Regions from separate parts of the Streptomyces sp. NPDC057623 genome, predicted to be linked through region 2. Evidence: riboswitches for the same ligand, from Rfam matches in the RefSeq annotation. Region 2 holds a riboswitch; each other region holds the start of a gene.
The links. A riboswitch is a leader RNA that binds a small molecule or an ion and turns the genes downstream of it on or off. The one in region 2 is predicted to bind cyclic di-AMP.
Positions count from the first base shown of each region.

Region 1 (5,524 bases), on a different contig from region 2:
CGCCGGTGCGCAGGGAGGCGCCGTTCACGGTCATGTGGGCGAGTTGCTGGGCGGCCGTCCAGTACATGGTGGAGAAGGGGGGCTCGGAGACCACGTGGCCGTTGACGGCCACGGAGATGCGCAGGTCGTAGCCGCCGGGTTCGGCTTCGGAGCCCGAGTCGTCGAGGTACGGCAGCAGGGAGTGTGTCCGCTCCGGTGCGGCCACCCGCGCCTCCTCGAGCGCGTCCAGCGGGGTGATCCACGCCGACACCGACGTGGCGAAGGACTTGCCGAGGAACGGGCCGAGAGGGACGTACTCCCAGGCCTGGATGTCGCGTGCCGACCAGTCGTTGAGGAGGCACAGGCCGAAGACGTGCTCCCGGAAGTCGCCCAGCGCCACCGGCTCGCCCATCGCCGACGGCGTCCCGACCACGAAGCCGACCTCGGCCTCGATGTCGAGGCGGACCGACGGGCCGAAGACCGGAGCCGGGTCGGCGGGAGCCTTTCGCTGGCCCGACGGGCGTACGACATCCGTACCGGACACGACGACCGTGCCGGAGCGTCCGTGGTAACCGATCGGCAGATGCTTCCAGTTGGGGGTCAGGGAGTCCGCGGCGTCGGGGCGGAAGATCTGGCCGACGTTACGGGCGTGGTTCTCGGAGGCGTAGAAGTCGACGTAGTCCGCGACCTCGAAGGGGAGGTGCAGAGTCACCGAGGACAGGGGGTGGAACAGGTCCGCGACGGCCGCCTGGTGCGCCGGAACCGTCACCCACGCCGTCAGGGCGCGGCGCACGTCCGACCAGGCGGTGGGGCCCGCGGCGAGCAGCGGGTTCAGGGAGTCCTGGGCGAGCAGTGGGGCATACGGCGAGCCGAGTGCGTGGGCCGCCTTGCCCGCGTCGAGGACGTGGTCGCCGAGCCGGACGCCGACCCGGCGCGCGGAGTCCGAGCCGGGAAGGGAGAAGACGCCGTACGGAAGGTTGTGCGTGCCGAAGGGGTCGCCCTCGGGGAGATCGAAGGGGGGCATGGGGTGCTGCCTCACTCTCATACGCTCCGTGCCATGTGGTCGGGCCACACGTTACGGGTGAGGTGCCGGTCTTGGGCAGTGCCGAGCTCGCGTCGCCGGGCCGGTGAATCACCAGGTCGCGGTACCCGGCCGAGACTCGGGCGCCTCCGACGCGATGCGCTGACGCGGCCGCCGGACCACGGGGGAGTGAAATCGCAACAACCGGAAGGAAGTTGCGCAGGCTGAAACAGAATCCGAACCGGAACAGGTGTCAACACATGTGAACACAGCAGCCGTCCGGTTCACGTCGAGTCGATGGGGCTTCCTGTCCGTATTCTCTGATCATGGCCCCACCCATCGCATATTCACTCATCGCCACTGACCTGGACGGGACGCTGCTCCGAGGCGACGACACGCTCTCCGACCGCTCCCTCGACGCGCTCGCGCAGGTCGCGGCGGCCGGTGCCCAGCACCTCGTCGTGACAGGACGGCCGGCGCCCAGAGTGCGGCCGCTCCTCGACGTCCTGGGCAGCCGGGGGCTCGCGGTGTGCGGACAGGGCGCGCAGTTGTACGACGCCGGCGCGGACCGTCTGCTGTGGTCCGTCACCCTGGACCGGGAGTTGGCGGAGACCGCGCTCGGCAAGATCGAGGCCGAGGTCGGGGAGGTGTACGCGGCCGTCGACCAGGACGGCGTCGACGGGCTCACGCTCATCGAACCCGGGTACCTGATGCCCCACCCCACCCTGCCCGCCGTACGCGTCCAGTACCGCGACGACCTGTGGTGCGAGCCGATCAGCAAGGTGCTGCTGCGCCATCCCACCCTGTCCGACGACGAGTTGGCTGCGACGGCGCGATCGGTCGTCGGTTCCCTCGCGACGGTCACCATGTCCGGGCCCGGGACCGTCGAACTCCAGCCATGCGGCATCACCAAGGCGACCGGTCTCGCGCTCGCCGCCGAGCACCTCGGCCTCGGCGCGCACGAGACCATCGCCTTCGGGGACATGCCCAACGACATCCCCATGTTCGACTGGGCCGGCCGCGGGGTGGCGATGGCCAATGCCCACCCCGAACTCAAGGCGGTCGCCGACGAGGTCACCCTCTCGAACGAGGACGACGGCATCGCCGTCGTCCTCGAGAGACTGTTCGCGGGCAGTTTCGCCGATCTCGCCTAGTAGGGCCCGTTGACGTTGTCGATCGAGCCGTAGCGCGCGGCCGCGTAGTTGCACGCGGCCGCGATGTTCGCGACCGGGTTGAAGGGGTCGTACACCGTCCCCGGCACGTGGTAGGCCGCGAAGGTGGGGTCGATGACCTGGAGGAGGCCCTTGGACGGGGTGCCCGCCGCGGCGTTGGAGTCCCAGTTGTTGATGGCCTGCGGGTTGCCCGACGACTCGCGCATGATGTTGCGGTGAATGCCCTCGTACGATCCCGGAATTCCGTTCTGTCCCATGATGTCCAGGGCGTTGCGGATCCAGCCGTCGAGGTTGTCCGGGAACGTCTTCACCGACGACTGGGTGGCCTGGGCGACGGCGGACTTCTTGGCGGGCGCGGGCGCCTTCTCGGCCGTCTTGGTCGGCGTGGCGGCCGTCTTGGTCGCCCGGACCTTCAGGTCGACGCCCGGGTGGATGAGCCGGGGGTTGTCGCCGATGGTCGCGCGGTTGTCCTTGTAGAGCTGCTTCCAGCCGCCCTGCGCGTCATACCGATCCGCGATGCCGTAGAGCGAATCGCCCTTTTTCGTGGTGTACGTAATGGTCTTGTCCTTCGCCACGGAGGGCGCGGACCGGGGTGCCGCCTGGGCGGCGCTGGGGGCCTGGGCCGGCTGGGCGGCGCTCGCGGTGGTGGCGCTCAGCAGCGGGAGCGCGAGGGCGGCGGTGCCGGTGCCGGCCATGGCGACACGGCGGGTGAGCGGACTGGTGCTGGGGCGGCGGTGCTTGCCTCGGGACATGGCGCTGTTCCTCTCCGGCGCCTGCGAGGTGAGCTGTCGGGTTCGGGCGGGAGATGCCCGGCCGCGCCGCCGTGCGGCGTCGCGACTTCACCCCTAGCCGTCCGGTGCGCCATCAAGGCGTCCGGTCCGGCGGCCTACCTGGGTCCCCCGCTCCTGCCGTACGTGTGTGAGTTCCGTGGGTGGATGACTCGGGCGGCGGCAGGATTCGGCGTCCGCCCGACTGAGCGGGAACGTATGCGAGAGCACATGTCCGGAACAAGTGCCGTGGTCACCTGACGTGCCGGTTGACCATGGTCTGGTGGGTATGGGGTACTTGATCCTTTGCGGTTGCCAAGCCTCAACTTGCGTGTGAGGCAAGGGGAGACGAGGGGGTGCCGGGCGGTGCGGGCGGCCGGGCGGGCGTGACCCAAGTCACTGGCATCCACAAGAGCGGCAAATCGGGCAATGAATCCAACTCGCCTTTATCCGGCTGTCCGTGGAGTCCGTTTCTCCCATGTGCGGTGGAAAAGTACCTCTTCGCCCTCCAGGCAGACGACCTCGTTGGAGACGACGAAGTCATGCCGGTCACAGCTGATCTCCGAGCGCGTCCGCACCGTCGCGTCCCATGCCTGCTCCGGGCGGTGCAGACGGATCGACCACTCCGATCGGGTGCGGGCCGACAAGGGGTCCGACTCGTTGATCGTGTACGTCTCCAGCGCGTCCTCGGTGAACTCCAGACCGTCGGGGTACACGCGCGTGCCGCCGTACCGAGGGTCGACCTCCAGGCGCCACTCGCCCTTGGCCACGTCCCGCACGACCAGCCGCTCGGGGCGCGGCTCGTCCAGCGTGACGGGGGAGTTCACGCCGAGCGGCTCCGCCTGTTCCGGTTCCTCGAAGGTGATCGCCGTGCCGTTTGCCGTGCCCTCCGCCACGTCGTCCACCGTTTCGTCCAACGCACGCGCGCGTACCGGAAGTTCCAGGGAGCTTCCCGCCGGTTCCAGGCCGAAGCCCGCCGCCGAGTCCGGCTGGGGCCAGATCCACGGCCAGTACGCGGAGGAGACCGCGAGGCGGATGCGGTGACCGGGCGGGAAGGCGTGGCCGATGCCGTTCAGCTCGAAGGTCACGTCCTGGGTGGCGCCCGGCTCCCACGGCACCGCACGATCGCGGCCATGGCGGGCGGACAGGTTCAGCACGCCCCGCGTCACCAGGGTCGAGGCACCGTCCGGCGCCACGTCGCAGAGCCGGGCGACGACCTGCCCGCGCGGCACCTCCGACGTCAGCCGCAGCCGCACCCTCGGCCGCCCCAGCACCCAGGTCTCCTCGCCCACTTCGAACTCGAAGCACGCCGAGCGCGCGTCCTCCTCCCGCTGGTCGGGCGGCAGGTCGGCGTCGTTGCCGAACGGGAAGAAGCGTCCGGCGTCGATGCCGGTGTGCATGGGAGAGCGCACCAGGACGGGGGCGCCCTGGAAGGCGTACGTCACCGCGCGCACATGGGGAGAGGGCCAGGCCGGCTCGCCGACCCAGCGGCCGGGCAGCGTGGGGTACACCGTGGCCGGCGGGTGGGAGTCGCTGACGTAGGAGCGCAGCAGGGGCTCGGACATGACGCCGGTGTCCTCGTCCTTCAGCCAGTGGTCCCACCAGCGCAGCGTCTCCTGGAGAAAGCCGATGGCCGGGCCCGGCGGCAGGCCGCGGTCGGGGTACTGGTGCGACCAGGGGCCGATCAGGCCGCGGACGCGGTCGGCGGGCAGGTGCTCGACCAGGCGCAGGACCGTGTCGCGGTACGGGTCGTGCCAGCCGCCCACCGCCAGGACGGCGGCGTCGATCGCGCCGTAGTCCTCGCAGACGCTGCCGTGACGCCAGTAGTCGTCACGGGTCTGATGGCCGAGCCAGGTGTGCAGGAACGGTTCGACGGACTCCAGCCGCCTGAGCCACATGTCCCGCCAGGCGTCGCCGATGTACAGCGGGTCCGGTGGGCGGGCGACGAAGGCGAGCATGGTCGACGCCCAGGCGTGCATATCGACGGCGAGGACGGAACCTCCCATGTAGTGCACGTCGTTGTCATAGCGATCGTCCGTCGAGCAGACCGTGACGATCGCCTTGAGCGGCTCGGGCGCGAGGGCCGCGATCTGGAGGGAGTTGAAGCCGCCCCAGGAGATGCCGAACATGCCGACTTTGCCGTTGCACCAGGGCTGGGCCGCCAGCCAGTTGACCACCTCGACCCCGTCGGCCAGTTCCGTCGCCGAGTACTCGTCCGTCGGCAGGCCCTCGCTGTTGCCGTGGCCGCGGATGTCCACGCGCACGGAGGCGTAGCCGTGGCCGGCGTACCAGGGGTGGCGTTGGTGGTCGCGGGGCGCGGTCCAGTCGGTGAGGCGGTACGGAAGGTATTCGAGGAGCGCCGGTACGGGCTCGTCCGTCAGGGGGCGCCACACGCGCGCGTACAGCAGGGTCCCGTCCGGGAGCGGGATGCGGAGGTCTTGGTGGGTCGTCTCGTAGGGGAAGGACGTACGGATGTGCATGGGCGGGGTCCCCGTCGGGTCAGTGCACCGGCTGCGTCGTGTCGGGTCGGTGCACGGCGTGCGTCGTGTCGGGTCAGTGCACCGGGTGCATGGTGCGGCGCAGCC
Region 1 covers NZ_JBHVGZ010000001.1:360,142-365,665, reverse strand. Annotated here, with positions in the region: gene fahA (fumarylacetoacetase) at 1-1,003, opposite strand, end outside; gene ACFU95_RS01745 (HAD family hydrolase) at 1,327-2,154, shown strand; gene ACFU95_RS01740 (transglycosylase SLT domain-containing protein) at 2,151-2,924, opposite strand; cyclic di-AMP (ydaO/yuaA leader) riboswitch at 2,930-3,113, opposite strand; gene ACFU95_RS01735 (CocE/NonD family hydrolase) at 3,386-5,419, opposite strand; gene ACFU95_RS01730 (peptide MFS transporter) at 5,493-5,524, opposite strand, start outside.
Region 1: linked by a shared signal. The riboswitch ahead of ACFU95_RS01740 (transglycosylase SLT domain-containing protein) and the one ahead of ACFU95_RS45715 (transglycosylase family protein) in region 2 are both predicted to bind cyclic di-AMP.

Region 2 (5,524 bases):
GGCGGCGGGGGCGTGTGCATGCCTGTCTTTCTATCGGGTCTCGCTGGGCTCAGTGGTCGGCGGCGTCGGCCTTGTCGACCCCGTCCCAGATGTTCGCGTACCAGGGGCGGTCTGCCGCGCTCTGGTCGGTGCGCGCCTGCTTGGCCGCGTCCGGGTCGACGACGACGTAGCCGGTCTCCCCGGGCAGCACATAGTGCAGCCGCAGCCGGATCTGCTGCTCGGCGTACGCGTCGTCCTGCCAGCGTGCCTTGAGGTCGCGCAGCTGCTCGACGCGCTGGGCGGCCTCCTCCTTCTGCCGCTGCATGTCGGCGATCTCGGCGCGCTGGGAGACGTACTGCCTTATGGGGTAGGCCAGCGCCACGACCATGGAGCAGAGGACCAGCGCGAGCAGCGCGGCGCGTCCGGTGAGCCTGGAGCGCCGGGCCTGCCGCTTCGTCTGGGAGCGGTAGACGCGGGCCGCCGTCTGCTCGCCGAGCAGCCGGATCCTGGTCGCGGTGGAGAACCGGTCCCGGTCCTTGACGGCCATGTCCCGCCTCCCGTTTCACACGCGTACGTCCCCGCACACGGTACGGGACCGAGTACGGGGACGTACGTACGACTGGCTAAGGCTCACCCCAGGTGGGGGTCAGCCGGTCAGCCGGGGTGTGCCTTGCTCAGCCCTTGAAGCGCGGGAAAGCGCTACGGCCGGCGTACACCGCGGCGTCGTCGAGGATCTCCTCGATGCGCAGCAGCTGGTTGTACTTGGCGACGCGGTCCGAGCGGGCCGGGGCGCCGGTCTTGATCTGGCCGCAGTTCACCGCGACGGCGAGGTCGGCGATGGTGACGTCCTCGGTCTCGCCGGAGCGGTGGGACATCATGCACTTGAAGCCGTTGCGCTGGGCCATCTCGACGGCGTCCAGGGTCTCGGTCAGCGAGCCGATCTGGTTCACCTTGACGAGCAGGGCGTTGGCGGAGCCCTCCTCGATGCCGCGGGCCAGGCGCTCCGGGTTGGTGACGAAGAGGTCGTCGCCGACGATCTGGACCTTGTCGCCCAGCTTCTCGGTGATGACGTTCCAGCCGGCCCAGTCGTCCTCGAACAGCGGGTCCTCGATGGAGACGAGCGGGTAGGCCGCCACGAGCTCCTCGTAGTACTCGGTCATCTCGGCGGCCGAGCGGGACTTGCCCTCGAACTCGTACGCGCCGTCCTTGTAGAACTCGGACGCGGCGACGTCGAGCGCGAGCGCGATCTGCTCGCCGGGGACGTAACCGGCCTGCTTGATGGCCTCGATGATGAGGTCGAGCGCGGCGCGGTTGGACTCCAGGTTCGGGGCGAAGCCGCCCTCGTCGCCGAGGCCGGTGGACAGGCCCTTGGTCTTCAGCACCTTCTTGAGGGTGTGGTAGACCTCGGCGCCCCAGCGCAGGGCCTCGGAGAAGGACTCCGCGCCGATGGGGGCGATCATGAACTCCTGGATGTCCACGTTGGAGTCGGCGTGCGAGCCGCCGTTCAGGATGTTCATCATCGGCACTGGCAGCAGGTGCGCGTTCGGGCCGCCCAGGTAGCGGAACAGCGGCAGGTCGCTGGCCTCGGAGGCGGCGTGGGCCACGGCGAGGGAGACGCCGAGGATGGCGTTGGCGCCGAGGGAGCCCTTGTTGTCGGTGGCGTCCAGGTCGAACATGGCCTGGTCGATCAGGCGCTGCTCGGTGGCGTCGTAGCCGACGAGCTCCGGGCCGATCTGCTCGATGACGGCGAGGACGGCCTTCTCGACACCCTTGCCCAGGTAGCGGTTGGGGTCGCCGTCGCGGAGCTCGATGGCCTCGAAGGCACCCGTGGAGGCACCGGACGGAACGGCGGCACGACCCGTGCTGCCGTCGTCGAGGCCGACCTCGACCTCGACGGTGGGGTTGCCTCGCGAGTCGAGGATTTCCCGGGCTACGACGACGTCGATGGACGGCACGAGCATCTCCTTCTTGGGATGTGACGCGGGTAAGCGGTCCGCGGTGGGTACTGCGAGACGAGCCTAACCGGCTCCGGGCGTTCAGCCAGCGGTCGACCGCCCCGTGGACAGAACCGAGAGTAAATTGTTTCCGAACGGAACAAAGACACCGGCACAAAAAAGCCCCGCCCCGGTGCGTACGGGGGAAGACGCACCGAGGCGGGGAGTTCGCGGGGACGGGGGTGACCCTCACGACGCCTTCACGATGAGGTCCACGGCTGTGAGGGCGCTGTGGTTCAGCTGTTTCCCGCGTATTACTTCAGGTGCAGCTGCTGACCGGGGTAGATGAGGTCGGCGTCCTCGACGATGTCCTTGTTCAGCTGGAACAGCTTCTCCCAGCCGCCCTTGACCTTCTCGGCCTCGGCGATCGAGCTGAGGGTGTCGCCCTTGACGACCTTGTACTCGCCGTCGCCCTTCTTGACCTTCTTGCCGGTCGGGGTGGTGACGGTCTTGGTCGACTTCTTCTCGGCGGCCGGACGCTCGGCGGAGCGGGAGGCCGGCTGCTCCTCGGTGGCGCGAGGGGCGGTCCCGGTGCTCTGCGAGGAGCCGGAGCCGCTGTACGCGGCGCTCGACAGGCCGGTGCCGCAGTTCGGCCAGGCACCCTTGCCCTGGCCCGCGAGGACCTTCTCGCCGATCTCGATCTGCTGGGCCTTGGTGGCCTGGTCGGCGGTGGCGGCGTACGCCGTGCCGCCGTACGCGGCCCAGGTCGAGGCGGAGAACTGCAGACCGCCGTAGTAGCCGTTGCCGGTGTTGATGGACCAGTTGCCGCCGGCCTCGCACTGGGCGACGGCGTCCCACTCGGAGGCGGTGGCGGCGGAGGCGCTGCCGGCCGCCATCAGCGGGGCGGCGACCGCGGCGGCGCCGGTGACGCCGACGACGGCTATGGCGCGAGCGGCCTTGGACGGACGACGGTGCTTGCCCTTGCTGGAAAACAGCATGGAGAGATCCCCTCACCGACGCCTACGAGGTGAGCTGTCGGGTTCGGGCCGGTTGAGTTGCCCGGCCGCGCACGCTCGCCTCTCGGCTGCTGTTGCGCGACTTCACCCCGAGCCGGTTCCGGCCGTGCGGCCCCGAAGAGCCTCAACTGCCGGACCCGGCGCTTACCTTGGGTCCCCCGCTCCTGCCTACGGCGCTTGACGCGACGACTGTTCCCGCACGGCCGCCGGCAGGATTCGGCGTGACGGCTGTCGGGGCTCGCACTGGTGGCGAGCGGTCATGACCGTAGACATGCGATTCCGGGTTTTACAAAGACGATCAGGGCTTCTGAGATCTATCTCTCACCGCCCTCAAAACGGACATTCAGGTGCGAATAGTGACGCGAACTCGCGCTGTTTTTCGCCCTGTTCGACCGTTATTCGACGGGGACGTCCAGGGTCTGACCGGCGAAGATGTGGTTCGCGTCAGCGCCGATGGCGTCCTTGTTCGCGTCGTACAGCGCACGCCACCCGCCCTCGAGGTCAAGGGAGTCGGCGATGGAGGCGAGAGTGTCGCCGGCGCGGACGTCGTAGGAGGCGTGACGGCCGGAGGACTTGGCGGACTTGTCGGCACCGTCGACGGCCTTGCTCTCGTCGGCACTGGGGCCCCGATGGCGCCCCGGGCCGGACGTCCCGGCGTCGACCGCTCCGGTGTCGACAAGGCTCCAGGAGCCTACGTCTTGCACCACATTGTCCTGATTGTCACCCTCGAAGTCCTCCACGGGAGAGCCGTCGGACGACTGCGACGCCTTGGTGTCGGGCGACGCGTCGGACGCGTCGGCGTCATCCGCCGAAGGTGATGAAGGGGACGAAGAGGGCGAAGGGGAAGAATCCCGGGACGAATCAGACGCAGCGTCCGAGGAGTCACTCGACGCGTCAGAGGAGTCGTCCTTCTGGTCCGACTTCCCGGACGAGTCGGATGAGTCCGATGAATTGGATGAGTTGGACGAGCCGGATGAATCGAGCAAGCCGGACGAGCCGGACACCTCGGAGGGCGAGTCCTCACCCACCCCTGTGTCGAGGTCGAGAGCCCCGGACTTCTTGGTGAGTCCGTTGAGCACCGCACAGGTGCCCCAGGGGCTGGTACCCCGGTCCGCGAGGATGTCCTGGGCCACGGCGATCTGCTGGGAACGGCTCGCCAGGTCGGGGCTGGAGGCGTAGTCCAGGCCGCCGTACTTCTCCCAGTCGTCCTGGGTCAGCTGCAACCCGCCGTACTGGCCGTTGCCTTCGTCGGCGCTCCAGGAGCCGCCGCTCTCGCATTCGGCCACCTTGTCCCACACGGTGCCGTCGGCGGCGCTCGCGCTGGTGGCGCCGAGCAGCGGGATGGCGATGGCGGACCCGGTCACTCCGGCCGCGACGAGGAGAGCCGGGGCCTGACGGGGGCGACGGTGACGACCGTTCCCGGAGAGCATGCGGGGACCTTTCGCGAGACAACGGTGACCGCGGCGCGTGAAACCTGGGCGCCGTCGTTGATGCGTGAAGGTATAGGCAGACGATCACTTGTCACAAGTTAATGCCGCGCAGATCACGTGAAGATCACAGACTTGAGCGCGTGTCACGTTTGCCAAGGGGGACGCACTCACCCAACTGGGGTGAACTCCACCGGAAGCGTGCGCAGCCCGCGCATGATGAGTCCGCCGCGCCATCTCAACTCGCCCGGGTCCACGGCGAGTCGGAGGTCCGGGAGGCGGGTGAGCAACGTGCCGAGGGCGGTCTGGCCCTCCAGCCGGGCGAGCGGGGCGCCGAGGCAGTAGTGGATGCCGTGGCCGTACCCGAGGTGCTGGTTGTCTCGGCGGGCGAGATCGAGGACATCGGGGTCGGCGAACCGTGCCGGGTCCCGGTCGGCGGCGGCCAGGACGACGAGGACGGGATCGCCGGCCGCGATGTCCTGTCCGCCGAGGGTGAGCGGCTCGGTGGCGAAGCGCCACGTGGCCAGTTCCACGGGGCCGTCGTAGCGGAGGAGTTCCTCCACGCCGGTTTCCAGGAGGCCCCTCTCCTCGGCGGCCAACGCCGCCTGGAGACGAGCGCGTTGCTCGGGGTGGGTGAGCAGCGCGTAGGTGCCGTTGCCGATGAGGTTGACGGTCGTCTCGAAGCCGGCGAACAGCAGGATGAAGGCCATGGCCGCGGCCTCGTTCTCGGTGAGGTGCTCACCGTGGTCGGAGGCGCGGATGAGGCCGGAGATGAGGTCCTCGCCGGGGGCGGGGGTCTCGGGGAGCGCCTCGCGCTTGCGGTGGATGAGCTCGGCGAGATAGCCCCGCATCTTTTTCACGGACCGGGCGACTCCGCCCCTCGGGCCGCCCTGGTGCCGGATCATCATGCCCGCCCAGTCACGGAAGTCGTCCTGGTCCTCACGCGGAACGCCGAGCAGGTCGCAGATGGCGTAGATGGGGAGCGGGAAGGCGAAATCGTGGATCAGATCGGCGGTTCCCTCGGTGGCGAACCGGTCGATGAGCTGGTCGGTGAGCTCCTGCACCCGGGGGGCGAACTCGGCGACCCTGCGGGGCGTGAAGGCCTTGGCCACGAGCCTGCGCAGCCTGGTGTGGTCCGGCGGGTCGATGTTGAGCAGGTGCGTCATGA
Region 2 covers NZ_JBHVGZ010000093.1:14,846-20,369, forward strand. Annotated here, with positions in the region: gene ACFU95_RS45700 (DUF501 domain-containing protein) at 1-20, opposite strand, end outside; gene ACFU95_RS45705 (septum formation initiator family protein) at 50-526, opposite strand; gene eno (phosphopyruvate hydratase) at 654-1,940, opposite strand; gene ACFU95_RS45715 (transglycosylase family protein) at 2,228-2,911, opposite strand; cyclic di-AMP (ydaO/yuaA leader) riboswitch at 2,916-3,115, opposite strand; gene ACFU95_RS45720 (transglycosylase family protein) at 3,325-4,359, opposite strand; gene ACFU95_RS45725 (cytochrome P450) at 4,527-5,524, opposite strand, start outside.

Region 3 (5,524 bases), on a different contig from region 2:
GGACGCGGCCAGCCTGGAGGACGCCCGCGCGTTCTTCCGCACCTACTACGCGCCCAACAACGCCGTCCTGTCCATCGTCGGCGACATCGACCCGGAGCAGACCCTCGCCTGGGTCGAGAAGTACTTCGGTTCCATCCAGGCTCACGACGGCAAGCCCGAGCCGCGCGACGGCGCACTGCCCGAAACCATCGGCGAGCAGCTGCGCGAGGTCGTCGAGGAGAACGTTCCCGCGCGCGCGATGATGGCGGCCTACCGGCTCCCGATGGACGGCACACGCGAGTGCGACGCGGCCGACCTGGCGCTGACCGTCCTCGGCGGCGGTGAGTCCTCCCGTCTCTACAACCGGCTCGTGCGGCGCGACCGTACGGCCGTGGCGGCCGGGTTCGGCCTGCTGCGCCTGGCCGGGGCGCCCTCCCTGGGCTGGCTGGACGTGAAGACCTCCGGCGATGTCGAGGTCCCCGTCATCGAGGCGGCCGTCGACGAGGAGCTCGCCCGCTTCGCGGCGGACGGCCCGACCGCCGAGGAGATGGAGCGCGCGCAGGCCCAGCTGGAGCGCGAGTGGCTGGACCGGCTCGGCACCGTCGCTGGCCGCGCCGACGAACTGTGCCGGTACGCCGTCCTGTTCGGCGACCCGCAGCTCGCCTTCACCGCCGTGCAGCGCGTCCTCGCCGTCACCGCCGAGGAGGTCCAGGAGGTCGCCAAGGCCCGCCTGCGTCCCGACAACCGCGCGGTGCTCGTGTACGAGCCGGTCGCCGACGAGGCCGAGGACGCCCAAGCCCCCGCCACCGACGAGAACGAGGAGTCGGCGCAGTGACCGAGCTCGCCAGCATGGAGTTCCACCCGCAGCCACAGGCCGGCGAGGCCCGGCCCTGGGCGTTCCCTGCGCCCGAGCGCGGCAAGCTGGACAACGGCCTGACGGTCCTGCGCTGCCACCGCCCCGGCCAGCAGGTCATCGCCGTCGAGGTGCTCCTGGACACGCCCCTGGACGCCGAGCCGAAGGGCTTGGACGGCATCGCCACGATCATGGCGCGCGCCCTCTCCGAGGGCACCGACAAGCACACCGCCGAGGAGTTCGCGGCCGAGTTGGAGCGTTGCGGCGCCACGCTCGACGCGTACGCCGACCACCCCGGCATCCGCGTCAGCCTCGAGGTGCCCGTCTCCCGTCTGCCGAAGGCGCTGGGGCTGCTCGCCGACGCCCTCAGGGCGCCCGCGTTCGAGGACGCCGAGGTCGAGCGCCTGGTGCGCAACCGGCTCGACGAGATCCCGCACGAGCTGGCCAACCCCTCGCGCCGCGCCGCCAAGGAGCTCTCCAAGGAGCTGTTCCCGGCGACCTCGCGCATGTCGCGCCCGCGTCAGGGCACCGAGGACACGGTCACGGGCATCGACTCGGCGGGCGTACGCGCCTTCTACGAGCGGCACGTGCGCCCCGTCACCTCCACCGTCGTGGTCGTCGGCGACCTCACCGGCGTCGACCTCGACGCCCTGCTCGGCGACACCCTGGGCGCCTGGACCGGCTCCCCGGCCCAGCCCCGCCCGGTCCCGCCGGTGACCGCGGACGACACCGGCCGCGTCGTCATCGTGGACCGCCCCGGCGCCGTGCAGACGCAGCTGCTGATCGGCCGTATCGGCCCCGACCGGCACGACCGCGTGTGGCCCGCGCAGGTGCTCGGCACCTACTGCCTCGGCGGCACCCTCACCTCCCGCCTGGACAAGGTCCTGCGCGAGGAGAAGGGCTACACCTACGGTGTGCGCGCGTTCGGGCAGGTCATGCGCTCCGCTCCGGACGGCACGGGCGCGGCGATGCTCGCCATCAGCGGCTCCGTCGACACCCCGAACACCGGTCCGGCGCTGGACGACCTCTGGAAGGTCCTGCGCGGGGTCGCCGGTGAAGGGCTCACCGACGCCGAGCGGGACTTCGCCGTGCAGAACCTCGTCGGGGTGGCCCCGCTGAAGTACGAGACCGCCGCCTCCGTGGCGAACACGCTGGCCGACCAGGTCGAGCAGCACCTGCCCGACGACTACCAGGCGAAGCTGTACCAGCAGCTCGCCGCGACCGGCACCGTCGAGGCCACCGCGGCGGCCGTGAGCGCCTTCCCGGTGGACCGCCTGGTGACGATCCTCGTCGGCGACGCGGCCGCGATCCGGGAGCCCGTCGAGGCCCTCGGCATCGGCGAAGTCACCGTCGTGGCAGCCGAGTAGAGGGCCGGGCACAGGACCGAGCAGAGGACCGAGTAGAGGACGACACCGCGCCGGGCGACGGCACGCGTGCGTGAGGGGCCCTGGTGACTTCGAAGTCACCAGGGCCCCTTTATGCCCGAATTGAGGGAAAGGTTGCCTGTCTGGCCTGTGGGATGCGCTACAAAATCCGCGATCCGTTTGGGGATTGAAAGTGGTGCCGCTTAGCGTCTTCCGGGCTGTCCGTCAGGCAGTGCGCCGCGCCCGCGGCACCGGACAGCCATCGCCGAGTCCCCGTACGGCGCGAGCCAGGGGAGCCGGGGACCCGCCCGTAGTCCCTGGGGTGAATCGGACGCCCGCGCAGCCGCGAGGGGGTCCGTAGGAGACCTTCCTGCTCCGAACCCGTCAGCTAACCCGGTAGGCGAGAAGGAAGGAAAGGACCAGCCACTACATGGCGTTCACCTGCGCCACCGGGAAGAACCGCGCCTCCGGGAAGCATCGTCGTCCCGGCCGGTTCGAGCGCACCACCGCCCGCGCGGCGGGCGTCGCCGCTCTCACCGCCACCGGCGTCATAGGCACCCTGGCCGCCCCGGCTCTCGCCGCCGAACCCGCCGTCGAGCAGACCGGTCTCATACCCGTCATCACCGTCGACGACACGCTCGCCGAGCAGATCGACGCCCAGGCCGCCGCCCAGAAGCAGGCCGCCCAGGAGGCCGCGGCCAGGAAGCAGGCCGCCGAGGAGGCCGCCCGCAAGCAGGCCGCCGAGAAGGCCAAGCAGGAGCGCGAGGCCAAGGAGCGCGCCGCCCGCGAGGCCGAGCGCAAGCGCCTGCTGTCCTACGTCGCCCCGATCTCAGGTTCGTACGTCTCCACCGGCTACAAGTCCGGCGGGGCCGTCTGGTCCTCCGGCAGCCACACCGGCGTCGACTTCCACGCCGCCAGCGGCACCTCCGTCCACGCGGTCGGCTCCGGCACCGTCGTGGAGGCCGGCTGGGGCGGGTCGTACGGCAACAACATCGTGATCAGGATGAACGACGGCACGTACACCCAGTACGGCCACCTGTCGTCCATCGGCGTCTCGGTGGGCCAGACCGTCACCCCCGGCCAGCAGATCGGCCTGTCCGGCGCCACCGGCAACGTCACCGGACCGCACCTGCACTTCGAGGCCCGCACGACGGCCGAGTACGGCTCCGACATCGACCCCGTCGCCTACCTGCGCTCGCACGGCGTGAACGTCTGACGTCCCCACCGCGTCTCCCCGAGGCCCCGCCTCTCAGCGGTCCGCCTCCCCGAGGCACTGCTTCCCCGAAGCCCCGGCTCCCGTGCCGGGGCTTTCGGCGTTTCCGGGACGATCGACTGTCCAAAAAATATCCATGGATTCCGGCCCGCCGTCGGAAATTCCGTCCGGTTGCAATAGAGTCACCGGGAACACGTCATTCGTCGACGTTTCACGGGGATTAAGGCGGAGGTCGGTCATGCGTATTCCGGCGCACTCGGTATGCACCGCGATCCGGGACGACATCGTCGCCGGCGTCTACGAGCGCGGCGGCCGGCTCACCGAGGAACTCCTCGCGCGGCGCTACGGCGTCTCCCGCGTCCCCGTCCGGGAGGCCCTGCGCACCCTGGAGGCGGAGGGCTTCGTGGTGACCCGGCGGCACGCGGGCGCGTGCGTCGCCGAACCGACCGAGCAGGAGGCCGCCGACCTGCTGGAGATGCGCACGCTCCTGGAGCCGCTCGGTGCCGCCCGGGCCGCCCAGCGGCGCACCGAGGCCCATCTGAAAGTCCTGCGCGGCCTGGTCAGGCTGGGCCAGGAGCGGGCCAGGAGGGGAAACAGCGAGGATCTGCGCTCGCTGGGCAGCTGGTTCCACGAGACGCTGGCCCAGGCCTCCGGCAGCCCCGCGCTGGCCTCGACGCTGACCCAGCTGCGTCACAAGATCGCCTGGATGTACGCCGTGGAGGCGCCGGCCAACCCCGCGGAGTCCTGGACCGAGCACGGCGCGATCGTGGACGCGGTGGCGCGCGGCGACGGTGAGCGCGCCCGGGCGGTCACGGCACTGCACGCCGAGCGCGCGCTCTCCGCGCACCGGCTGCGGTTCGGCACCGGCGGCGATCGCGCCGACCGTGTGAGGAATTCGCAACATCCCGTAAACATGCCGAGCCTGCGACATTAACACGGGCGCCGTATACAAAGAGGGGATATTCGGTGGCGGATAATTTCCGCTGCCCTTTTTCAGGTGGACCGGTAATTCCGGTGGCCGCCTGCCCGAAAACAGCGAAGCCGCGCCCGCCGAAAAGGCGGACGCGGCTTCACCACTTGCTACGGAGTGCCGCTCAGGTCATTCAGACCGTCTCGGGCAGCTCCTCGAGGCCCTCGGAGACCAGCTTCGCCAGACGGTCGAGGGCGACGTCGGCGCCCTCGGCGTCGGAGGCGAGCACGATCTCCTCACCACCCTGGGCGCCCAGGCCCAGGACGGCCAGCATGGAGGCCGCGTTGACGGGGTTGCCGTCGGCCTTGGCGATCGTCACCGGGATACCTGCGGCCGTGGCGGCCCGGACGAAGATGGAAGCGGGGCGGGCGTGGAGGCCCTCGGCCCAGCCGACGTTGACGCGGCGCTCAGCCATGTGATGCTGCCCTTCGGTGTTCAGGGTTGTCTAGACCAGTTTCCCACACCCGTGAAGCATGCCGGGAGGGACAAAACGTCCCCTCCTGAGGTGACCGTCGGGTCGCGGCCTCGACCCGTCATACGTCCTCCACAGACTGCCTCGCGCCGTTGTCGTACGCGAGCCGTACTCTGGGCCCCATGCAGAGCGCCTCGGACCGGCACGAGTACCCCGCCCACTGGGAAGCCGACGTGGTGCTGCGCGACGGCGGCACCGCGCGCATCCGCCCCATCACCGTTGATGACGCCGAGCGCCTGGTCAGCTTCTACGAGCAGGTGTCGGACGAGTCGAAGTACTACCGCTTCTTCGCGCCCTACCCGCGACTGTCCGCAAAGGACGTCCACCGCTTCACGCACCACGACTTTGTGGACCGGGTGGGACTCGCGGCCACGGTGGGCGGCGAGTTCATCGCCACCGTACGCTACGACCGGATCGGCGCCGACGGAATGCCCGCGTCCGCACCCGCCGACGAGGCCGAGGTCGCCTTCCTCGTCCAGGACGCCCACCAGGGCCGCGGCGTCGCCTCCGCCCTCCTCGAACACATCGGCGCCGTCGCCCGCGAGCGCGACATCCGCCGCTTCGCCGCCGAGGTGCTGCCCGCCAACACCAAGATGATCAAGGTGTTCACGGACGCCGGCTACACCCAGAAGCGCAGCTTCGAGGACGGCGTCGTACGCCTGGAGTTCGACCT
Region 3 covers NZ_JBHVGZ010000120.1:10,983-16,506, forward strand. Annotated here, with positions in the region: gene ACFU95_RS48910 (M16 family metallopeptidase) at 1-814, shown strand, start outside; gene ACFU95_RS48915 (M16 family metallopeptidase) at 811-2,199, shown strand; cyclic di-AMP (ydaO/yuaA leader) riboswitch at 2,450-2,613, shown strand; gene ACFU95_RS48920 (M23 family metallopeptidase) at 2,627-3,412, shown strand; gene ACFU95_RS48925 (GntR family transcriptional regulator) at 3,648-4,343, shown strand; gene ACFU95_RS48930 (HPr family phosphocarrier protein) at 4,513-4,794, opposite strand; partial or broken gene ACFU95_RS48935 (GNAT family N-acetyltransferase) at 4,974-5,524, shown strand, end outside.
Region 3: linked by a shared signal. The riboswitch ahead of ACFU95_RS48920 (M23 family metallopeptidase) and the one ahead of ACFU95_RS45715 (transglycosylase family protein) in region 2 are both predicted to bind cyclic di-AMP.

Region 4 (5,524 bases), on a different contig from region 2:
CCTACATTACGTCATGTACGTCCTGTACATTTTTTACAGGCACTCCGCCAAGGGAGCGTGAGCCATGACCCGACCGACCGCCCGCCATGTGCTGCCCGAGTTCACCGAGCGCACGAGCAGCGGCACCAGGACGCAGGACCCGTACTCGAAACTGCTCGAGGAGCGGATCGTCTTTCTCGGCACACAGATCGACGACATCTCGGCGAACGACGTGATGGCCCAGTTCATGTACCTGGAGCACAAGGACCCCGACCGGGACATCTCGCTGTACATCAACTCGCCGGGCGGCTCGTTCAGCGCCATGTCGGCGATCTACGACACCATGCGGTACGTCACCTGCGACGTGGAGACGATCTGCCTGGGCCAGGCCGGCGCGTCCGGCGCGGTGCTGCTGGCCGCGGGCACTGCGGGCAAGCGATTCGCCCTGCCGGGGGCCCGGGTGGTGATCCGTCAGCCGGGGCTGCCCGAGCCGGTCCAGGGCCAGGCGAGCGATCTGGCCATCCAGGCCGACGAACTGACGCGCGTTCGGGTCCGCCTGGAGGAGATGCTCGCCCTGCACACCGGGCGCAGCCGCGAACAGGTGAGCGAGGACATCGAGCGGGACAAGATCCTGAGCGCTCAGGAGGCGCTGGAGTACGGACTGGTGGACGCGATCATCCCCAGTCGCAGGGCCACCGCCGCGCCGCCCACCGGGCGGTGACCGGCCCGTGCTGCCACCCGAGCTGCCGCCCCTGCCCGCACTGACCCGCGCGGAGGGCGAGTTGATCGACCGTTACCTCGATGCCGTCGACCTGCTCGGCCGGATCAACCCGGGTCGGCACGGCGACACCTACAGCGGACTGCGCGCCGCCCAGGCGCTGGTCGGCAAGGCGGCCGAGCTCCGGGACGCGCTGGCGCTGATGCACCAGCGGGGCGAGACCGAGCTGCACGCTCCCACGCTGGCGCGTGCGCTGCGCGTGCTGGACGGAGAACGCCGCACGGCTCGCGTCACGGTGCCGCCGCGCTCCGACAGTTGACGACCCGTACAGACCGGTTCCGGACGTCCCGACCCACTGTCGAGGCGTCCGGAACGCAGCTGAAACGGACCAAACGACGTACCGCCTTTCGGCGTAGCCGCCTGTCCTTTTGAGCGCCCGTCAAGGTTGCGCAACGGGTGTGACCCCAAGGCGGAATCAAGCGTTCCGCCCCAGGTCCGGGGCTCCTCGGGCACCTGGACGCCCACTCGAACAAAGGGGTGTCCACCCGAACGGGTGAGTGGTGAGTAACACCACAAATCCCCGGTTCCGTTGGGATTTTCGTTCATCCGTGCGTCAAGATCCCTGACTGACGACAAGCCCCCGCCACAGCGGCGGGGCGGTCCGGGCGGACGCCGAGTCCTGCCGCCGCCCGGATGACCGGTCGACAGGAGTGGATCGGCAGGAGTGGAGGACCCGAGCAAGACGGGTCGCCGGAGCGGACGTTCGTTCGATCCGAGCCGCCCTTGGGGTGAAGCCGTGGCAACGCGGCCGGGCAACTTCGCCAGCCCGAATCCGACAGGTCATCCTTCACAGGCGGCTGACGAAGGGTTGCGCATGACTGCGCTCAATCGTGTCCCGTCGCTCATGGCCCGGGCCGGTACGGCCTCGGCTCTCACCATCGCCGCAGTGGGCGGCTCGATCGTGGCGCCCGGCTTCGCCTCCGAGGCGGAGGCCGCCACGCCGGCGACGAAGGCACTCCAGGTCGCGGCCTCCAAGAAGGGGTCCCCGTACAGGTGGGGCGCCACAGGCCCGAACCGGTTCGACTGCTCCGGGCTCACGCTGTACTCGTTCAAGAAAGCGGGCAAGAAGCTGCCCCGTACGGCGGCCCAGCAGTACAACAAGACCCGCCACATCTCCGCCACGAACCGCAAGGCCGGAGACCTGGTGTTCTTCCACTCGGGGTCGAACGTCTACCACGTCGGCATCTACGCCGGGAAGGGAAGGATCTGGCACTCCCCGAAGAGCGGGGACGTCGTGAGGCTCCAGAAGATCTGGACCAGGAGCGTCTGGTACGGCCGGGTCAAGTGACCTTCCCGGGGGCGGGGGGGGCGACCTGACACGCCGTCACCGCCCCCGGGCCCTTCAGAGGGTCTGTAGCGGCCCGGCGAGGAGTGCCGCGCCGAAGACCGTCAGCGCGGCGCCGGTGACCGTCGTGACCGCCCGGGCGGCACGCGGGCGGCGCAGCCACCTGCCGAGCCGGTCCACCAGCAGGGCGACCGCCTGGAACCACACCAGCGCGATCGCGAGCACGATCAGGGCGAGCAGCAGCGTCCGGGGCAGCGCCGGAGCGCCCGCCGGCACGAACTGGGGCAGCACGCTGAGGAAGGTGAGGGACGCCTTCGGGTTGAGGGCGTTGGTCACGAAGCCCTGCCGCAACGGCCGTGTGGCGGAGTCCTCGCGCTCGTGCACGACTTCGGCGCGCCGCTGCCGCAGCGTCTGGACGCCCAGGTACAGCACATAGCCGCCGCCTACCACTTGAAGCGCGCGGAACAGCGCCGGTACGGCGGTCAGCACCGCGGCGACCCCCACCACCGCCAGCGTCACATGCACCAGCAGCCCGGCCCCGATCCCGAGCGCGCAGACGATGCCGGCCCGGCGGGAGACGAGAGCGTTGCGTACGACGACGGTGAAGTCGGCCCCGGGCATGGCGACCAGGCCGGCGGAGACCCCGGTGAAGGCGATGAGCTGAGCGTCCATGCCTGCCAGCCTGCCGCGCGGAAGCCTTCAGCAGGTATTTCGAATAGTCTGGGTGTTCCTTAAGCAATGCTTTAGGCAGGGCCGTCAGACAGGCTGAGAGGCCCCGCGCTCGAAGGGACCCGCCATGTACGACCCGACCCGCCTCGCCGCCCTGGTGGCGGTCGCCGAGGCGGGTTCGATCACCCGGGCCGCCGAGCGGCTCGGCTACACCACGCCCGCGCTCTCCCAGCAACTGGCCAAGCTGGAGCGCGAGACGGGCACCGCCCTGCTGGTACGGCACCATCGCGGGGCCCGGCTGACGGGTGCGGGCGAGCTGCTGGTGACCAGGGCCCGGCGGGTGCTCGACGAGCTGGAGCGGGCGCGGCACGAACTGGCCCGGCTGACCGGGCTGACGGGCGGCACGCTCCGGCTCGGCACCTTCCAGACCGCCGGCATCCATCTGCTGCCGCCGGCTCTCAGCGCCTTCCGCCGGGCGCATCCGGACGTGGAGCTGACGGTCGCCGACTACGAACCCTCCGCCGGCGTCGCCGCCGTGGCGGCCGGGGAGATCGACCTGGCGCTGACCCACGCCTATGAGCCGGGCGCCCCGACCCCGCTCGTCTCCTCCGTCCTCGTCGAGCCGATCCTCGTCGAGGAACTGGTCCTGGTGTCCGCTCCGGGCCACGCCCTCACCAGCGGACCGGCGCGGCTGCCGCTGACCGAGCTCGCCGGGCAGCCGCTGATCAGCATGGCGCCGGACGCGCCGGCCCGGCGGGGTGTGGAGGCGGTGCTGGCCCGGGCCGGGGCCCTGCCCTCGGTGCTGGTGCCGACGCCGGGGTATCTCCTGGTGTGCGCGCTGGCCAGTGCGGGGCTCGGGGTGGCGGTCGTACCGGAGATGGTCGCGCGTACGTCGGTCACCCCGGTCGGGGTGCGCGCGCTGGAGGGCGGAGAGCTGCGCCGGACGATCTCGGTCGCCCATCGCGGTGACGAGAGGGCTCCCGCCGCGGACGCCTTCCGGGCCCTGCTGCGGGGCACGTTCGGCCGGTCCGGACAGCAGGGGTGAGGGGTCAGGAGTCCTGGGGTCCCGCCGCCGGGACGGGTGCCGCGGGCACCGTCCAGGGCAGTTCGATGGAGATGGTCTTGCCGCCCTCGCGGGTCGGTCGCACTCTCAGCTTGCCGCCGCACTCCGCGGTCAGCCAGCGGATGATGACCATGCCGCGGCCGTTGTCCTGCTGGACGGCGGCCGGCAGCCGCTTGGGGAAGCGGGGGTGGCTGTCGGTGACGCCGATGCGCAGGTGTTCGTCACGGTCGAGGACGAGGTCCACCGTGAAGGTGGGTGACTGCCCGAGGGTGTGCTGTACGGCGTTGGTGGTGAGCTCGGAGACGATCAGACGGATGGTGTCGGCCACCTCCGTGTCCGGTGGCAGTCCCCACTCGGCGAGAGTGGTGACCACGTAGGACCGGGCCGCGGAGACCGAGGCGGGATCGCTCGGCAGAGTGACGGATGCTTCCAGATGATCTGCCATGGCGACGTCGTCCCTTTCCCAACGGGACCGGAGTCCGACACGGAGCGGAGGGTTCGAGTACGGTCCCGGACTGGTGCTTCGTCGCCAGACTGCCATTACCAGGGCCGTCAGGGTGCCGATCCCCCAAGATATGCATATATCTGTCGCTCGAAGCGGTGAACTCTGCGACGGCAGACCGTATTTGGGCGGCTCGGTTGGAGTAAGGAGTTGCCCATGCAGCACGGTCCCGCGGTGCGCCGCAGAAAACTGGGCGCGGAACTGCGTGCGTTGCGCACCGGCGCGGGGCTCACCAGTGGTGAGGCGGCCCGGCTGGTGGGCTGGCACCAGTCCAAGGTGAGCCGGATCGAGACCGGCTCCAGCGGCGTGAAACCGGCCGATGTGCGGTTACTGCTCGACGCGTACGGCGTACAGGACGCCCGGCTACGGGAGTTGCTGCTGGTGCTGGCGGGGTCCGACGAGGGTGCCGGGCGGCATCACTGGTGGCACGCGTACCGCGGAGTGCTGCCGCCGACGTACCGCGACTTCATCAGTCTGGAGTCCCAGGCGAGCGCGATGCGCACCTTGGAGACCTCCGTGGTGCCCGGGTTGTTGCAGACGCCCGAGTACGCGCGGGCGGTGACCCGGGCCGCGGTGGGCGGACTCGCCGACGAGGCCGCCGACGCCGACGAACGGCTGGAGGCGCTGGTCGCGGTCCGTCTGGCCAGGCAGGACGTGCTGCACGCCGATCAGCCGCTGGTGCTGAGCGCGGTGCTCGACGAGGCGGTGCTGCGCCGGGAGATCGGCGGGCCCGAGGTGATGGCGCGGCAGTTGGGGCGGCTGATGGAGGCGGCACGGCTGCCCCAAGTCCGGCTCCAGGTGCTGCCGTTCGCGGCCGGTGAGCATGTCGGCATCACCGGGCCTTTCGTTATCTTCTCATTTTCGCGCACTTCTGATCTGGATGTGGTTGTTCTCGACCACTTGACGAGTAGCCTCTACCTCGAACGGGAAGAAGACCTCCAGGCCTACACGGAGGCCTTCAACGCCCTTCGGATCCACGCCCTTTCGCCCGAGGAATCGCTGGATTACATCGCCGCGCTTGCCGGCGGTGCGTAAGGAGGCACCATGACCGCAATGCCTCGGAACATCACGTCGAGTACCGATCTGCCCGGTGCGCGATGGCTGCGCAGCAGCTACAGCACCGGAGCGAACAACTGTGTGGAGACGGCGCGGCCGCACTCCGGTCCCTGGACCGGGCTGCTGGCCGTGCGCGACTCCAAGGACCCGGCCGGACCCGCGCTGCTCTTCTCCCCCGAGAGCTGGACGGGC
Region 4 covers NZ_JBHVGZ010000007.1:135,220-140,743, forward strand. Annotated here, with positions in the region: gene ACFU95_RS10450 (ATP-dependent Clp protease proteolytic subunit) at 65-700, shown strand; gene ACFU95_RS10455 (hypothetical protein) at 708-1,016, shown strand; cyclic di-AMP (ydaO/yuaA leader) riboswitch at 1,358-1,568, shown strand; gene ACFU95_RS10460 (C40 family peptidase) at 1,572-2,045, shown strand; gene ACFU95_RS10465 (LysE family translocator) at 2,100-2,714, opposite strand; gene ACFU95_RS10470 (LysR family transcriptional regulator) at 2,839-3,756, shown strand; gene ACFU95_RS10475 (ATP-binding protein) at 3,761-4,219, opposite strand; gene ACFU95_RS10480 (helix-turn-helix domain-containing protein) at 4,433-5,311, shown strand; gene ACFU95_RS10485 (DUF397 domain-containing protein) at 5,321-5,524, shown strand, end outside.
Region 4: linked by a shared signal. The riboswitch ahead of ACFU95_RS10460 (C40 family peptidase) and the one ahead of ACFU95_RS45715 (transglycosylase family protein) in region 2 are both predicted to bind cyclic di-AMP.